3 regions of the Streptomyces sp. NPDC050287 genome follow, and region 3 is predicted to be linked to each of the others. Evidence: riboswitches for the same ligand, from Rfam matches in the RefSeq annotation. Region 3 holds a riboswitch; each other region holds the start of a gene.
The links. Region 3 has a riboswitch for cyclic di-AMP ahead of ACIBK3_RS32000 (peptidoglycan DD-metalloendopeptidase family protein). Riboswitches for the same ligand answer to the same signal wherever they lie in the genome.
Positions count from the first base shown of each region.

Region 1: it holds a riboswitch for cyclic di-AMP, as region 3 does, so the genes downstream of both, ACIBK3_RS46055 (M23 family metallopeptidase) here and ACIBK3_RS32000 (peptidoglycan DD-metalloendopeptidase family protein) in region 3, are expected to answer to the same signal.
Region 2: it holds a riboswitch for cyclic di-AMP, as region 3 does, so the genes downstream of both, ACIBK3_RS40280 (M23 family metallopeptidase) here and ACIBK3_RS32000 (peptidoglycan DD-metalloendopeptidase family protein) in region 3, are expected to answer to the same signal.

Region 1 covers NZ_JBITIY010000032.1:16,531-22,429, forward strand. Annotated here, with positions in the region: gene ACIBK3_RS46045 (PrsW family intramembrane metalloprotease) at 1-1,267, shown strand, start outside; gene ACIBK3_RS46050 (aldo/keto reductase) at 1,286-2,230, opposite strand; gene ACIBK3_RS46055 (M23 family metallopeptidase) at 2,322-3,350, opposite strand; cyclic di-AMP (ydaO/yuaA leader) riboswitch at 3,362-3,517, opposite strand; tRNA gene ACIBK3_RS46060 (tRNA-Met) at 3,838-3,911, opposite strand; gene ACIBK3_RS46065 (dihydrofolate reductase family protein) at 3,990-5,180, opposite strand; gene ACIBK3_RS46070 (MarR family winged helix-turn-helix transcriptional regulator) at 5,248-5,763, shown strand.
Region 2 covers NZ_JBITIY010000017.1:120,353-126,251, forward strand. Annotated here, with positions in the region: gene ACIBK3_RS40270 (M16 family metallopeptidase) at 1-729, shown strand, start outside; gene ACIBK3_RS40275 (M16 family metallopeptidase) at 726-2,114, shown strand; cyclic di-AMP (ydaO/yuaA leader) riboswitch at 2,306-2,472, shown strand; gene ACIBK3_RS40280 (M23 family metallopeptidase) at 2,486-3,250, shown strand; gene ACIBK3_RS40285 (GntR family transcriptional regulator) at 3,439-4,134, shown strand; gene ACIBK3_RS40290 (HPr family phosphocarrier protein) at 4,280-4,561, opposite strand; gene ACIBK3_RS40295 (GNAT family N-acetyltransferase) at 4,748-5,899, shown strand, end outside.
Region 3 covers NZ_JBITIY010000010.1:166,230-172,128, reverse strand. Annotated here, with positions in the region: gene ACIBK3_RS32005 (DUF6250 domain-containing protein) at 137-853, opposite strand; gene ACIBK3_RS32000 (peptidoglycan DD-metalloendopeptidase family protein) at 1,108-2,067, opposite strand; cyclic di-AMP (ydaO/yuaA leader) riboswitch at 2,072-2,231, opposite strand; gene ACIBK3_RS31995 (alpha-galactosidase) at 2,538-4,613, opposite strand; gene ACIBK3_RS31990 (tyrosine-protein phosphatase) at 4,795-5,592, shown strand; gene ACIBK3_RS31985 (DUF6126 family protein) at 5,656-5,778, opposite strand; partial or broken gene ACIBK3_RS31980 (XRE family transcriptional regulator) at 5,775-5,899, opposite strand, start outside.

The DNA.
Region 1 (5,899 bases), on a different contig from region 3:
ACAGACCGGCACGGAGGGGTTCCTGGTCGGGCTCGGGCTCGCCGTCCTGCCCGTGCCGCTCCTCCTGGCGGCCTTCCGCTGGCTCGACCGGGTCGAGCCGGGGCCCTGGCCGAATCTCCTGTTCGCCTTCGCCTGGGGTGCCTGCGCGGCGGCGCTGATAGCGATCGTCGCCAACAGCTTCGCGACGAGATGGATCGCCACCGCCACCGCGGACCCCTCCGGCGCGGACACCCTCGGCGCGACGGTGATAGCGCCGGTCGTGGAGGAGTCGGCCAAGGCCGCCGCCGTGCTGCTCGTCTTCCTCTTCCGGCGCCGGGACTTCACCGGGATCGTCGACGGGGTGGTGATAGCCGGGGTCACCGCCACCGGGTTCGCCTTCACCGAGAACATCCTCTATCTCGGCACCGCGTTCGGCACCGACCAGCTCACCGGCGACCGGGGGATCGCCTCCGTGACCGCGGCGACCTTCTTCGTGCGCGTCGTCATGTCGCCGTTCGCGCACCCCTTGTTCACCGTCCTCACCGGCATCGGCTTCGGCGTCGCCGCGCTGTCGGCCGACCGCCAGCACCTGCGCCGGGTGCTGCTGCCGCTGTCCGGGCTGCTGCTCGCGATGGGCATGCACGCCATCTGGAACGGCTCCTCGGCCTTCGGCGAGTACGGCTTCTTCGCCGTGTACGCGGCGTTCATGGTGCCCGCGTTCGGCCTGCTGACCTGGCTGGTCATCTGGACCCGGCAGCGCGAGCTGAAGACCGTGCGGGAGGAACTGCCCGCCTACGCCGTGGCGGGATGGCTGACACCGGCCGAGCCGTACGCGCTCGGGTCGATGCGAGCCCGGCGGATGGCCCGCGACCACGCCCGCCGGCACGGCGGCCGCCCAGCGGCACGGGCGGTGGCGCAGTACGAGGCGTACGCGACCTCGCTGGCGTTCCTACGGCACCGGGGACGCCGCGGCCGGGCGGGAGCCGACTTCGTCGTACGGGAAGGCGAACTGCTGCACGAGCTGTGGCGCCGCCGCGACGTGGCCCGCCCCGCCCTGGACCACGCGGCCCGGGCAACGGCGCCACCGGTCGCGGTGACGGCGCCGCCCTGGCCGGTGCGCGGGGCGTACGGCTATCCGACGGCGTCGGCCCATCCGGCCCATCCGAGGATGCCGTATCCGGGATATCCGGCGGCACCGGCCCATCCGGCCTTTCCGAGGACGCCGTATCCGGGGTATCCGGCGTATCCGACGATGCCGGATCCGGCGTACAACCCGTACCGGTCGTAGTCGACGGGGCCGAAAGGCTCAGGCCGACGCGTCCGTCAGGCGGGTGATCTCGGCCTCGGTCAGGGTCAGGTCCGCCACTCCCAGCAGCGCGGGCAGCTGCTCCACCGTCCGTGCGGACGCGATCGGCGCCGCGACCGTCGGCTGGGCCGCGAGCCAGGCGAGGGCGACCGTGGGGATCGGGGCGTCGTGGGACTGGGCGATCTCGTCGAGGGCGGTGAGGACCTTCTGGCCGCGCTCGGTCTGAAGATGCTTGGAAGCGCCCGCGGCCCGCGCGCTGTCGACCGTCGTACCGGGCCGGTACTTGCCGGTGAGGAAGCCGGAGGCGAGTGCGGAGTACGGGACGGCGGAGATGCCGGAACGTTCGGCGAGGTCCAAGAGCTCGCCCTCGTACGTGTCGCGCGAGACCAGGTTGTAGTGGGGCTGCAGGGCCACGTACCGGGCCAGGCCCTGGCGGTCGGAGAAGGCGAGGGACGCCTCCAGCCGCTCGGGGGAGATGTTGGACGCGGCGATGTAGCGGACCTTGCCGGCCCGGACCAGCTCGTCGAGCGCGGTGATGATCTCCTCGACCGGCACCTCGGGCTTGTCGAAGTGCGTGTAGTAGAGGTCGATGTAGTCAGTGCCGAGGCGCCGCAGCGAGGCGTCGGCGGCGGCCTTGATGTTGGCGGCGGACAGGCCCTGGTACTCGGGGTGCTGACTGACCTTGGTGGCGATGACGACGTCGGAGCGGTTGCCGCGGGCCCCCAGCCACTTGCCGATCACGGTCTCGGACTCACCGCCGGAGTTCCCCTCGGCCCACGCGGAGTAGCCGTCGGCGGTGTCGACGAAGTTGCCGCCGGCGGCCGTGTAGGCGTCGAGGACGGCGAAGGACGCCGCCTCGTCGGCGGTCCAGCCGAAGACGTTGCCTCCGAGGGCGAGCGGGAAGACCTCGAGGTCCGAGGAACCGAGCTTGCGAAGAGAAGTCATGCTTCTCTTCAACACCCGTGACGGAGCGCCTCATTCCGCCGAAGGTCCGAGGCGCTCACCAATTCCGCGTAAAACCGGCAGCCGTCAGCTGTCAGGGGTTGAGCCCCTTGCTCCGCAGCCACGACATCGGGTCGATGCCGGTGTCCGCGCCGTCCGGGTGGACCTCCAGGTGGAGGTGGGCCCCGGTCACGTTGCCGGTGGCGCCCACGCGGCCGATGACGTCACCCGTGCTGACCTTCTGGCCGACGCTGACGCTGATCGAGGACTGGTGGCAGAACCACAGCTCGGTGCCGTCGTCGAGGGTCAGGATCGTGCGGTAGCCGTACGCACCGGCCCAGCCCGCCTCGGTGATGGTCCCGCTGTGGATCGCCTTGATGAGCGTGCCCGTGGGCGCGGCGAAGTCGAGGCCGGTGTGGTAGCCGGAGGACCACAGCGAGCCTGCCTGACCGAAGGTGCCGGTGATGGTGTACGAGGAGGTCGGCAGCGTGTACTGCCTGGCCAGCTCGGCCAGGCGCGCGGCCTCGGCCTTCCTCTCGGCCTCCTCCTCCGCCTCCTTCTTCGCGGCGGCGGCCTTGGCCTGGGCCTCCTCCTCCGCCTTCTTCTTCGCGGCGGCGGCCTGCTTCTCGGCGGCGGCCGCGGCGTCGGCGGCGGCCTTGCTCTCGATCTGGTCCTGCTGCTGCTCGGCCTGGGCCAGGATCCGGGACCGCAGGACCTCACCGGCGTCCGAGCCGCTCTGCTTGGTCTGCGCGGAAGTCGTACCGACAGTGCTGAGCGCGGTCGCGGTGACCTCGGGGGTGTCATCGTCCGAGAGGAGGGAACCCACCGAGGGCAGGTCGGGCATGGAGATGGACAGCGGCGGCTTGCCGGTGTTGGCGCTGGCCATGCCGCCCGCGCCGACGGCGGCTATGACGCCGACGCCCAGGACGGTGGAGCTGCGGGCGAGTCCGCCGCGCTGCTTTGCGACACGGTGCCGGCCGCGTACGGGTCGGAGGGACTCCTCGGTGGGGTTCCACTCCGTCCAGGGGCCCTCGTCGGTGCGGTACTCGCCGTAGCCGAAGGTCTCGCTGTCACGCTGGCTCGGCACGAACGGGGCTTCTGGGGCAGGCCGGTTGGACGCCACGTGGGCGTGCTCCTTTCCTTCCTTCTCGCCTACCGGGTTAGCTGACGGGTTCGGAGCAGGAAGGTCTCCTACGCGCGTAAACAGCCGTGCGGACACGACGGTCTACGAGCGATTCACCCCAAGTGGTGGTTCCCCGGTTCCCTTGCGGGATTCGGCGCGTGCGCACGGAGCCGACTCTTGTGACGGCTGGGACGACCGCGCTGCGTTATCGAACGTTAATAGACGCGAGGCCTGTATTCCAAGCCGTTCCGCTTGATCATTAACGATTTCCGGCAGGACCAACGCCCCACCACCGGCGAAAAACGGGCGAGTTGACCAGGCACCAGAGACCGCACAGGAGTTGACGGTGTGTCAGTTGTTATGCGCAGGGCGCATGCCTGCTCACACGAGGTGACAACCATCGAACCTCGCCGACAGCCGCGAACCCGGCGGCCCCCGAACACACCGAGGGCCGGAACCCTTTCGGATTCCGGCCCTCGGCCTTCAGTAGCGGGGACAGGATTTGAACCTGCGACCTCTGGGTTATGAGCCCAGCGAGCTACCGAGCTGCTCCACCCCGCGTCGTTGTGTCTTCACTGTACGCCATACGCAGCACAGATGTCGCATCGGTCGTCCCGCCGCCCCGAACGGGGACCACCGTCAGCCCACCAAGTGCCGGTTCGGTGCCTTCGCCGACGTCTCGTACTCGTCGAGCACCACCACGTCCACCCCCGCCCCCTCCAGCAGCCCGCTCCCGTCCGCCCCCGCCACGAACGTGTCCGGCTCCCGCCAGGCCGTCACCACCCGCCGTACCCCCGCCTCCAGGATCAGCCCCGCGCACGGCACCGGCCGGGACGCCCGCCGCGCGCACGGCTCCAGGCTGCTGTATACCGTCGCGGACGCCAGCCGGGGATCTCCCGAGCCGATCTTCGCCAGTGCCGCCTCCTCCGCGTGCACGACGGGATCGTCACCCTCGCGCGAGTGACCGCGGGCCAGCTCCGTGCCGTCCGCGGCGACGATCACCGCGCCGACGCTGAAGGCGGTGCTCGACGGCGGGCACCGGCCGGCCAGTTCGCAGGCGAGGGACAGCCAGTGGCGGTCGGCGGCGGAGGGCAGCAAGCCGGTGCCGGGGGCCGTGGGCTCGTACCGCATGAGGACGACATCCTCGATCCGCCGGGTTTCCGCCAGGCGCAGCCGGCCACCTTGGTAGGCGCCCGGGCCGAAGAGCCGGGGCGCGTCCGGATCGCCGACGAAAAGCGGCGCGAGGACGAGCTGGAGTTCGTCGGCGAGGCCCTGCTGGAGGAGCTGCGTGTGGACGGTACCGCCGCCCTCGACCATGAGACGCTCCACGCCTCGTACGTCGTGCAGGTGTTCCAGAACCCGCCGCCAGTCGAGGCCGGCACCCACCGGAACGACATCGACGTCGAGGCCACGACCGCGGCCGAGGTCAGGGTCGCCGCCGTCGCTGCCGTCGCCGCCGAGGCCGAGGCCGACCGCACGCGCCCGTTCCGCGCCCTTGTCGGTCGTATATACGACCTTCTCACCACCGGTGTGCCAGAACTTCGCTTCCGGATCCAGGTCGCCCGACCCGCTGACCGCGACCTTGAGGGGGTACGCGGGCCGCCCGGCGGCGACACGGTCGGCGCGGCGCTGCGGCGAATTGACCAGCAGGCGCGGATTGTCGGCACGGATCGTCCCGGCGCCGACGAGGATCGCGTCGACGGATGCCCGTACCTCGTCGACGCGGTCGAAGTCGGCCGGGGAGGAGAGCAGCAGGCGTTCGGGGCCGGTGTCGTCGAGGTAGCCGTCGAGGGAGACGGCGGCGGACAGCAGGACGTAGGGATACGGCATCGAACGCGCTCACTCTCGAGGACGGGCCGGGCTTGGTTCAAATTTGAAACAAACCTACACTAGGGGTATGACGACTCGCTGGCTCACCTCCAAGGAGCAGCGCGCCTGGCGCGCGTACATCGCCGCGACGCACCTCCTGGAGGACGCGATCGACCGGCAGCTCCAGCAGGACGCCGGCATGCCCCACCTCTACTACTCCATCCTCGCCAATCTCTCCGACGCACCGGAACACCGCCTGCGCATGACCGACCTCGCCGAGCGCACGAAGATCACCCGAAGTCGGCTGACGTACGCGGTGACCCGGCTGGAGAAGGACGGCCTGCTGCGCCGGGAGAACTGCCGGTGGGACAAGCGCGGCAGCGTCGCCGAGCTGACCGAGGAGGGGATGGCGACGCTGGAGCGCACGGCGCCCGGCCATGTGGCGACCGTACGGGCGTCCTTGTTCGACCAGCTCACCGAGGAACAGGTGGACCAGCTGGAGGAGATCTGCGCGAGCGTCGCACAAGCCCTGGAGAGCGGCGACACCCGCCCGGCCCCGGACGACGTGCCGTGGCGCCGCCGCTCGTCCCCGCCTTGTCCGTGACACCGGCGCACACCTTCATGACACTCACCACAATCCCGTTGCTTCAAATTTAAAGCATGAGGTAGGGTCCGGAGTCGTAGATCTGCTTCAAATCTTAAGCAGATGTGCCCACCGGACCCCTACCCGGGAGAACCCG
Region 2 (5,899 bases), on a different contig from region 3:
TCCATCCCGGCGCACGACGGCAAGCCCGCCCCGCGGGACGGCTCGCTGCCCGACGTCATCGGCGAGCAGCTGCGCGAGGTCGTCGAGGAGGAGGTCCCGGCGCGCGCCCTGATGGCCGCCTACCGGCTGCCCGAGGACGGCACGCGCGCGTGCGACGCGGCCGACCTGGCGCTCACCGTCCTCGGCGGCGGCGAGTCCTCCCGCCTCTACAACCGGCTCGTGCGGCGTGACCGTACGGCCGTCGCGGCGGGCTTCGGCCTGCTGCGGCTGGCCGGGGCGCCCTCATTGGGCTGGCTCGACGTGAAGACCTCCGGGGACGTCGAGGTGCCGGTCATCGAGACCGCCATCGACGAGGAGCTCGCCCGGTTCGCCGAGGAGGGCCCCACCGCCGAGGAAATGGAGCGCGCCCAGGCCCAGTTGGAGCGTGAGTGGCTGGACCGGCTCGGCACGGTCGCGGGCCGCGCCGACGAACTGTGCCGGTACGCCGTCCTGTTCGGCGACCCGCAGCTCGCCCTCACGGCCGTCAAGCGCGTCCTGGAGGTGACCGCCGAGGAGGTCCAGGAGGTCGCCAAGGCCCGCCTGCGCCCCGACAACCGCGCGGTGCTCGTCTACGAGCCCACCACCCCGGCCGAGATCGCCCAGAGCGCGGAGGACGCCGAGGGAGCCGACGACCCGGCGTCCGCGGCCACCGTGGAAGCCACCGACGAGAACGAGGAGGCGGCCAAGTGACCGAGCTCGCCGCGATGGAATTCCACCCCCAGCCGCAGGCGGGCGAGCCCAAGGTCTGGGCCTTCCCCGCCCCCGAGCGCGGAACGCTCGACAACGGGCTCACCGTCCTGCGCTGCCACCGCCCCGGCCAGCAGGTCGTCGCCGTCGAGGTGCTCCTCGACGCGCCGCTGGAGGCCGAGCCGGCCGGCCTGGACGGCGTCGCCACGATCATGGCGCGGGCCTTCTCCGAGGGCACTGACAAGTACTCCGCCGAGGAGTTCGCCGCCGAGCTGGAGCGCTGCGGCGCCACCCTCGACTCGCACGCCGACCACCCCGGGGTGCGCCTCTCCCTCGAAGTCCCGGTCTCCCGTCTGGCCAAGGCCCTGGCGCTGCTCGCCGACGCCCTCAGGGCACCGGCGTTCGCGGACAGCGAGGTCGAGCGGCTCGTCCGCAACCGCCTCGACGAGATCCCGCACGAGCTGGCCAATCCCTCCCGGCGGGCCGCCAAGGAGCTCTCCAAGGAGCTGTTCCCGGCGACCTCACGCATGTCGCGTCCGCGCCAGGGCACCGAGGAGACGGTCGAGAGCATCGACTCCGCGGCCGTACGTGCCTTCTACGAGAAGCATGTCCGTCCGGCCACGGCCACCGCCGTGGTCGTGGGCGACCTCACCGGTGTCGAGCTGGACGTGCTGCTCGGCGACACCCTCGGCGCCTGGACCGGTTCCTCGTCCCAGCCCCGCCCGGTGCCTCCGGTGACCGCCGACGACACCGGCCGGGTCGTCATCGTGGACCGTCCCGGCGCCGTCCAGACGCAGCTGCTGATCGGCCGCATCGGTCCCGACCGGCACGCGCGCGTGTGGCCCGCGCAGGTCCTCGGCACGTACTGCCTGGGCGGCACCCTCACCTCCCGTCTGGACCGCGTCCTGCGCGAGGAGAAGGGCTACACCTACGGCGTACGGGCGTTCGGGCAGGTCCTGCGTTCGGCCCCCGACGGCTCGGGCGCCGCGATGCTCGCCATCAGCGGCTCCGTCGACACCCCGAACACCGGTCCCGCCCTGGATGACCTGTGGACGGTGCTGCGCACGCTCGCCGCGGAGGGCCTGACCGACGCCGAGCGCGATGTCGCCGTCCAGAACCTCGTGGGGGTGGCGCCGCTGAAGTACGAGACCGCGGCGGCCGTCGCGGGCACGCTGGCGGACCAGGTCGAGCAGCACCTGCCCGACGACTTCCAGGCGACGCTGTACCGGCAGCTCGCGTCGACGGGCACCGTGGAGGCAACCGCGGCGGTCGTCAGCGCCTTCCCGGTGGACCGTCTGGTGACCGTCCTCGTCGGTGACGCGGCGCAGATCAAGGAGCCCGTCGAGGCCCTGGGCATCGGCCAAGTCACGGTCGTGTCGGCCGAGTAGCGGCACGCGCGCGCGGGAGCCCTGGTGACCGGTGAGTCACCAGGGCTCCCTGATGTCCGAATTGAGGGAGAGGTTGCCTGTCTGCCCTGTGGTGTGCGCTACAAAAGCTGTGATCGGTTTGGGGATTGAAACGTGCCACGTTTAGCGTCATCCGGGCTGTCCGTCAGGCACCGCGCCGCACCAGCGGCACCGGACAGTCATCGCCGAGTCCCCACATGGCGCGAGCCAGGGGAGCCGGGGACCCACACCAGAAGTCCCTGGGGTGAATCGGACGCCCGCGCGCACCGCGAGGGGGTCCGTAGGAGACCTTCCTGCTCCGAACCCGTCAGCTAACCCGGTAGGCGAGAAGGAAGGAAAGGATCAGCCACCACATGGCGTTCACCTGCGCCACCGGGAAGCACCGTCGTCCCAGCCGGATGAAGCGCGGCACCGCCCGCGCGGCCGGCGTCGCGGCCCTCACCACCACCGGCGTCTTCGGCGCGCTGGCCGCCCCGGCCCTCGCCGCCGAGCCCGCGGCCGAACAGACCGGTCTCACCCCCGTGATCACCATCGGCGACTCGATCGCCGACGAGATCGACGCCCAGGCCGCGGCCCAGAAGCAGGCCGCCGACGAGGCCGAGGCGATGAAGAAGGCCGAGGAGGCCGCGCACAAGAAGGCGGTCGCCGAGGCGAAGAAGGCCCGCGAGGCCGAGGCGCGCGCCGCCCGTGCGGAGGAGCGCAGGCGCCTCAACGCCTACGTCGCCCCGATCTCCGGCTCGTACGTCTCGACCGGCTACCAGTCCAGCAGTTCCCTGTGGTCCTCCGGCAGCCACACCGGCATCGACTTCCACGCCTCGACCGGCACGTCCGTCCACGCGGTCGGCTCCGGCACCGTGGTCGAGGCCGGCTGGGGCGGGGCGTACGGCAACCAGATCGTGATCAGGATGAACGACGGCACGTACACCCAGTACGGCCACCTGTCGTCCATCGCTGTCTCCGTGGGCCAGACGGTCACCCCGGGCCGGCAGATCGGCCTCTCCGGGGCGACCGGCAACGTCACCGGCCCGCACCTGCACTTCGAGGCCCGCACGAGCCCGGAGTACGGCTCGGACATCGACCCGGTCTCCTACCTCCGCTCGCACGGCGTGAACGTCTGACGACGGACGGCGAGACAAGCTGCGGCCCCGGCTCCCCGAGCCGGGGCTTTCGGCGTTTCAGAAGCCCGCCTGTCCAAAAAATATCCATGGATTCCGGCCCGCCATCGGAAATTCCGGCTCATTGCAATAGAGTCACTGAACACACGTCAATCGTCGACGTTTCACGGGGATTAAGGCGGAGGTCGGTCATGCGTATTCCGGCGCACTCGGTATGCACGGCGATCCGGGACGACATCGTCGCGGGTGTCTACGAGCGCGGCAGCCGGCTCACCGAGGAACTGCTCGCGCGCCGCTACGGCGTCTCGCGCGTCCCCGTCCGCGAGGCCCTGCGCACGCTGGAGGCGGAGGGCTTCGTGGTGACCCGGCGACACGCGGGCGCGTGCGTCGCGGAACCCACCGAACAGGAGGGCACCGACCTCCTGGAGATGCGGATGCTGCTGGAGCCGCTCGGCGCCTCCCGGGCCGCCCAGCGGCGCACCGAGGCCCATCTCAAGGTGCTGCGCGGCCTGGTCCGGCTGGGCCAGGAGCGGGCCAGGCGGGGCAACAGCGAGGATCTGCGCTCGCTGGGCAGCTGGTTCCACGAGACACTCGCCCAGGCCTCCGGCAGCCCCGCGATGACGTCGATGCTGACCCAGCTGCGCCACAAGATCGCCTGGATGTACGCGGTGGACGCGCCGGCCAACCCGGTGGAGTCCTGGGCGGAGCACGGCGCGATCGTGGACGCGGTGGCGCGCGGCGACAGCGAACGCGCGCGGGCGGTCACGGCGCTGCACACCGAGCGCTCGACGGGCGTGCACCGGCTGCGGTTTCCTGCGCAGCCGGATCGCCCGGACCGTGTGAGGAACTCGCAACATCCCGTAAACATGCCGAGTCTGCGGCATTAACACGGGCGCCGTATACAAAGAGAAGATAATTCGCGGGGGATTATTTCTGCTGCCCGCCATCGGGAAATGTGCGTCACCGGGAAATGCGAAGGGCTCGCCCGATAATTCGGACGAGCCCTTCTGTCGTGCGTTACGGCAGCTGCGTTCAGACGGTCTCGGGAAGTTCCTCGAGGCCCTCGGAAACGAGCTTCGCGAGACGGTCGAGGGCGGCGTCCGCGCCCTCGGCGTCGGAGGCGAGGACGATCTCCTCGCCGCCCTGGGCGCCGAGGCCCAGAACGGCCAGCATGGAGGCCGCGTTGACGGGGTTGCCGTCGGCCTTGGCGATCGTCACCGGGATACCTGCGGCCGTGGCGGCCCGGACGAAGATGGAAGCGGGGCGGGCGTGGAGACCCTCGGCCCAGCCGACGTTGACGCGGCGCTCAGCCATGTGATGATGCCCTTCGGTGTATCAAGGTTGTCTAGACCAGTTTTCCATAGCATGAAGCATGCCCAGGCATGCCGGAGCGGTCCTTCGTCCCGCCCCTTCGTGACGTCGGACCGCGGCCTCGGTCCGACGTCGTCCTCCACAGACTGCCTCGCGCCGTTGTCGTACGCGAGCCGTACTCTGGGGCCCATGCAGACCTCGTCGGACCGGCACGAGTACCCCGCCCACTGGGAGGCCGACGTGGTGCTGCGCGACGGGGGTACCGCGCGCATCCGGCCCATCACCGTCGATGACGCCGATCGCCTCGTCAGCTTCTACGAGCAGGTGTCGGACGAGTCGAAGTACTACCGCTTCTTCGCGCCCTACCCTCGCCTGTCCGCCAAGGACGTCCACCGCTTCACGCACCACGACTTCGTGGACCGGGTGGGACTCGCGGCCACCATCGGCGGCGAGTTCATCGCCACCGTACGCTACGACCGCATCGGCCCCGACGGAGTGCCCGCCTCCGCGCCGGCCGACGAGGCCGAGGTCGCCTTCCTCGTCCAGGACGCCCACCAGGGGCGCGGGGTCGCCTCCGCCCTGCTCGAACACATCGCGGCCGTCGCCCGCGAGCGGGGCATCCGCCGGTTCGCCGCCGAGGTCCTCCCCGCCAACAACAAGATGATCAAGGTGTTCACGGACGCCGGGTACACCCAGAAGCGCAGCTTCGAGGACGGCGTCGTACGCCTGGAGTTCGACCTGGAACCGACGGACCGCTCGCTCGCCGTGCAGTACGCGCGCGAACAGCGCGCCGAGGGGCGGTCCGTGCAGCGACTGCTGATGCCCGGATCCGTCGCCGTCGTCGGGACCGGCCGTACGCCCGGCGGGGTCGGCCGCAGCGTCCTCGCCAACCTCAGGGGCGCCGGCTTCACGGGTCGCCTGCACGCCGTGAACAGGTCCCTGCCCGAGGGACAGAAGGAAATCGACGGGGTACCCGCCCACCGCTCGGTGCGCGACATCGACGGGCCGGTCGACCTCGCCGTCGTCGCCGTGCCCGCCGAGCACGTCCCCCAGGTCGTCGAGGAATGCGGCCGGCACGGCGTGCAGGGGCTCGTCGTGCTCTCCGCCGGATATGCCGAGGGTGGACCCGAGGGACGCGAGCGCCAGCGCGAACTCGTCCGCCACGCGCGCGCGTACGGCATGCGGATCATCGGTCCGAACGCCTTCGGGATCATCAACACCTCGGCTCAGGTACGGCTGAACGCCTCCCTCGCCCCCGAGATGCCCCGGCCAGGCCGTATCGGGCTGTTCTCCCAGTCCGGCGCCATCGGTATCGCCCTGCTGTCCCGGCTGCACCGGCGC
Region 3 (5,899 bases):
GTCACTCTTCGAATCGTCTGCCACATCGGCCCATGATTCCCCTTCGGATGTGAGCTACGCGACCGTAGGAAAGGGTTGACGGGCGGTGAGATAAGCCACTGACCAAGGGTTGGTCAAACCAGGAATAGCCTTCTTGTCAACGCTGTTGGAGCTTCGACTGCCACACCCGGAACCCGGAGATCCGGAAGTGGCTCCAGGTGGTCCGGAAGGCGAAGTGCCCACTCGTGTACGGCTCCGGGTCCCGGTAGTCGAACACCAGCCGTCCGTTGTTCCACCATCGCACCGTCGGACCGTCGGAGACGATCCGCACCCGGTTCGGCCGGTTGGCCACGAGCAGCGGCTCCGAGTAGTCGTAGACGAGCGGCCGGACGCCGGGCTCGCCGACATAACGGCGCAGCCGGGTCGTGGTGTTGGTGTTGGCGCCGTAGCCGGCGTAGTACGTCTTCAGGAAGTCGTATTCCGCGAGCGCACCGCCCCGCGCGGTGGCGAACAGGTCGTCAGGGGAGCGGACGTCGAGGGCGTTCCAGAAGTTGTTGAGGTCGGACACGCGGTCGTTGACCCCGCCCTCGGACACCGGCGTGGCGGTGTACTCCAGGATGTACGGTCCTTCGAGCCGCTTCCTGAACCAGACCGTCGCCCCGGCGGGCACGTCGATCTCCAGGATTCCCTTCGAGGCGGCGACGGTGCCGCCCTGCTCGAGTTCCACGGCCCACTGTCCGAGGCCGTGGCGGAAGTCGTCGTGGGCGATCAGGCGGCGGTGGCGGGGCGAGGCGCTCGCGGTGGCCGTGGGGGCGAGGGCCGTGAGGGCGGCACCGGCCGCCAGGGCTCCGAACGCTCTGCGCGTGGTCGTCACGGGAAGCGGCTCCTTCGGGAGGGGTGATGGAGGGTTGGGGGCGACAGCGGGAGAAAGCGCTTACCCCGCAACGGAGTTCACTGTGACCTGACCGACCCCGCGCTGTCGACACCTCGGTCGCCCCTGCCACATGACCGCAATGTGATGATCAGGACGAGACAGGAAGTCCGCCGAGCCCCGGACATACCGAAGGCCGGACCCGGGGATCGGGGTCCGGCCTTCGGCAGCGTGTCAGGCAGATGGTCTACGGGGCGTCAGCCGACCGAGACGCCCTTCGTGCGGAGGTAGGCGACCGGGTCGACGTCGGAGCCGTAGTCCGGGGTGGTGCGGATCTCGAAGTGCAGATGCGGTCCGGTCACGTTGCCGGTCGCGCCGGAGAGGCCGATCTGCTGGCCCTCGGACACACTCTGCCCGCTCGAGACGGAGAGCGATGACAGGTGCGCGTACTGCGCGTAGTAGCCGTCTGCCAGCCTGATGACGACCTGGTTGCCGTACGCGCCGCCCCAGCCCGCGGAGACGACCGTGCCCGCGCCGACGGCCTTGAGCGAGGTGCCGGTCGGGACGACGAAGTCGACCCCGGTGTGGTAGCCGCTCGACCACATGCTGCCCGCCATGTGGTACGGCGTGCCGATGGCGGCGCCGGAGACCGGGAGGGTGAAGCCACCCGCGGTGGTGGTGGTCTCCGCGCTCTGAGTGGCCTCCGTCGGCTTCTGAGACGAGGACGACTTCGACGAGGAGGACGACTTCGGCGAGGAGGCGGACGCACCCGAATCCTCGGAGGGCGACTCGGACTTCGTGGTGCTCGCCGCGGCCTTCTTGCCGATCGTGAGCTTGAGGCCGGGATGGATCAGCGACGGGTCGTCGCCGACGGCCTGGCGGTTGTCGTCGTAGAGCCGGTGCCAGCCACCGCTCACATTCTGCTCGTCTGCGATCTTGGCGAGGTAGTCGCCGGTCCGCACGGAATAGGTCCTCACATCCGAACCCCGCACGGAAGCCGCCTTTTCGGCCACCGCCTTTTCGGTCACCGACTTCTTCGCGGCGACCGGAAGAGACGACTGAGCGGAATTGCCCGAAAGGGAATGGGCACTCGCCGCATGGGCACCGGTGGCCCCCAGAAGCGGAAGGGCGAGTGCGGCGCCGCCGGTTCCGGCGACGGCTATGGAACGGGTGAAGCGCTGGGTCTTCGGACGGCGGTGCTTACCCTTCGCGGGCATGGCGAATTCCTCTCCGGCGCCTGCGAGGTGAGCTGTCGGGTGCGGACTGGAGATGCCCGGCCGCTCCGAAGAAACGGCTTTACCCCTAGCCTGTTCCGGAGACCGGAACAGGCGGTTGTGCCTGTGGGTCCCCCGCTCCTGCCGTGTACGGGTGAGTGTGTGCGGGATCCGGGCGGCGGCAGGATTGGGCGTCCGTCCGGATGGAATCGTGAAGGTAAGCGACCAAGACGCGCAGGGACAAGTGAGAGGTTGCGTCCCATTGCGTTCCTGTTGATTCCCCAAGGGAATGACCGGTCACCCTCCGTCGATCAGGAGGAAGCCCCTCACCCGAATCCCCTTGAAACACGCGAGAATTACGTGGACATGACGGGCGACGCACGGTCACGAATATGACGCTCCTCACGCGCCGCCCCACAGAACGCCTGATTCCACATGGAGTTGGAATGAAGGCGCCAATTAGGGCACAACTCTCAGATGCGGCGCAGCCGGAGAACTGTCGCGTCCAGATCTCCCCGCAAACCGGTACGCAGTCCGTGGTGCAGCAGCACCGCCCCTCGGTGCACTTCGCCCGTTTCACGGCATTCGTACGACGCTGTCGGGTCGAGCCCGCGCAGCCGCAGTGCCGGTACCGGCTCACCGTAGTGCTGGGCCTGGAGCCAGGCGAGAACGACCGCCTCGTCGCCGAGGACGTACTGCACCGCGCTCAGCCCGCCCTCCGGGGGCCGCAGCCGGTAGAGGTCGCCGCGCTGCACGAGGGGCCGGATCTCCTTGTAGAGAGCGACCCACTCGCCGGCCTCGGCGAGTTCCTCGTCGGTCCACTCGGCGAGGTCTCCGCCGACCCCCAGCACTCCGGCCATAGCGCTGACGAACCGGAACCGCAGGGAGCTGACCCGGCCGTTGAGCTGCGTGTTGGGGCTGTCGGTGACCCAGGCGGCCATCACGCGCGCGGGGTGGATCTGACTGAAGCCGTGCTGGATGGCGAGCCGGTCGAGCGGGTCGGTGTTGTCGGAGGTCCACACCTGGTCCGTACGGCTCATCACACCGAGGTCGATCCGCCCGCCGCCGCCCGAGCAGGACTCGAAGGCGACGTTCGGGTGGGCCTGACGCAACCGGTCGAGCAGGCGGTACAGCGCGGTCACGTGGTCGACCCACAGACGCTGCGGGTAGGGGTCGCCGGGCCAGCCGGCGTCGGTGAAGCAGCGGTTGAAGTCCCATTTCACATAGTCGATCGGGGCACTGGAGAGCAGGGTGTGGAGCTGTTGCCAGAGGTACTCCTGGACGTCCTCGCGGGCGAGGTTCAGTACGAGCTGATTGCGCAACTCCGTCCGCTTTCGTCCCGGTTGGTACTGCACCCAGTCCGGGTGGGCGCGGTAGAGGTCGCTGTCCGGGTTGACCATCTCCGGCTCGACCCAGATGCCGAACTGCATGCCGAGGTCGTGCACGGAGTCGGCGAGGGGCTTGAGGCCCTGCGGGAAGCGGTCGGGGTTGGGCGTCCAGTCGCCGAGGCCTGCCCGGTCGCTGGTGCGCTTGCCGAACCAGCCGTCGTCGACGACGAACAGCTCGACGCCGATCGCCGCGGCCCGGCGGGCCAGCACCCCCTGCTGCTCCTCGGAGATGTCGAACTCCGTGGCCTCCCAGGAGTTGAACAGCACGGGCCGGTCCCGGTCCGCGTCCGGGATGACGTACGCCCGCTGGTAGGCGTGCCAGGCACGGCTCGCCCCGCCGAAGCCCCCCTCGCTCCACAGGCCGGCGAAGACGGGCGTGGTGAAGGACTCCCCCGCCTCCAGACGGAGCAGGCCGGAGTCGTCGTAGCCCGCGCCGCCGGTGATCTGCACGCGCGTGTCGGGCAGCTCGGCCACGGCGATGCGCCAGGACCCGGACCAGCCGAGGGCGCAGCCGTACACCTCGCCGCGCTCCTCGGTCGCGTCGGTGTCGAGCGCGACCCACGGCAGGTGCTGGTGCCCGGTGTGGCCGCGGCGGCTGCCGATGACCTTCTCACCGTAGGTGAGGGGGGCGCGCACCAGCCGGGACTCCGCCGCCCAGCGGCCGTGCAGCTGGGACAGCCGCCAGCCGCCGTCACGGTCGGGCAGGGTCCAGGTGGCCGAGTCGGCGCGCAGGAGCTCCACCGCGGGCCCCTGGTTGTCCAGGCTCACCCAGCGCTCCACGACGTCGTGCCGCATCCGGTAGTGCAGCGTGATCGCGAGCCCTCCGTCCCGGAACCGCAGCCGCAGTTCGTCGTCCTCGGCCCGCTCGTACGCCTCGAAGGTCCACTCGGTGCCGCGTCGCTCGTCCGTGCGCACGGACAGGGCCGGGCGGACGAAGCGGGGGCCGCCCTCGACGGGGTACTCCTCGCGTCCGTCGAGCGGGGACTCGAAGGGCCAGTAGTCCGGCAGCGGGCGTACGGCGAGGGCCTCGGCGTCGGCGAGCCCGATCCGTGGGCCCCAGTGCAGGTGCAGCAGCTCGTCACCCTCGGTGAGGTGGAGGGCGTAGCTGCTGGCCGGCCCGGACAGAATCCACGTACGGCCGTTGTCGGCGATTTCCAGCATGCAGTCCCTCACAGATACCAACAGACACGAACAGGTGTAATCAAGCCTCAACATCATCAGGGTCGGCGCACCCTCGGTGCAACGCCTGTGGACAACTCATTGCCTCAGGAACCCATGTCGTATCGTCGAGTGCGTGCCTGTCGCCGAGCCGCGTCGACGGGATCCGAACGAGGAGGAGCCCGTGACGCAGCAGGTCCCGTCCACCGAACCCGACCTGACCGGAGTGCGCAACTTCCGCGACGTGGGCGGGCTGCCGACGGTGGACGGACGCCGGGTGAGATACGGGGTGCTGTTCCGCAGCGGCCACCTCGCACACGCGACCGAGGAGGACGCCGCCTTCTTCTCCTCCCTGGGCCTGCACACGATCTTCGACTTCCGCAACGCGGCGGACCAGAGGCTGGAAGGGCCCGACGTCGAGCTGCCGGGCGTGCGCAACGTGAACCTGCCGCTGACCGACCCGGCGGACGGCGCCGAGTTCTGGACGATGGTCCGGGACGGCGAGATCGACCAACTGCGCGAGATCCTCGGCGAAGGCAAGGCCGCCAACCGGATGATCGCCTCGTACCGCACGATCATCAAGGAGCGCACCGCCGAGCATTCCCGGGTGCTGCACGCGCTCGCCGAGGACAGCCTTCCCGTGCTGATGCACTGCGCGGCCGGCAAGGACCGCGCGGGGCTGTCCGTCGCGGTGACGCTGCTCGTCCTGGGCGTGGAGCGGGAGGCGATCGTCGCCGACTACCTGGAGTCGAACGCCAAGCACCGCCGCTACAAGGTGCGCCGCAGCGGCACCTCGGCGTCGGCCTACTCCCCCGAGGTGATGGAGTTGCTCAGCCCGCTCTTCGAGGCCCGGGTCGAGTATCTGACGGCCGCGTTCGAGACGATCGACGAGACGTGGGGCGGCGTCGACGCGTACTTGGAGATGGGGCTGGGAATCACCCCGGAGATCCGGGACCGGCTGCGGGAACGGCTGCTCGACTGAGACGTACGGCCGCTGGTGCCTGGCACCCGCTACTGCCTGGCACCCGCCGCTGCCTGGCACCCACTACTGCTTGGCACCCACTTCGAACAGGAAGTAGATGAAGGCCGCGAACACGTGGCCGACCGCGATGTAGATGATCAACCGCACCCACAGGGCGCGCGGGAACTTCTCCTCCATGTCGCTCATGGCATCTCTCCAGGGGTGGGGCCCAGGCACAGTGTGGCCGTGGGGCTCTGCAGCAGGGTGTGGACGAGCAGGAGCTCGACGCCGTCGGGGTCCTGGGCGGCGATGCGGTGCGGGGTCAGCG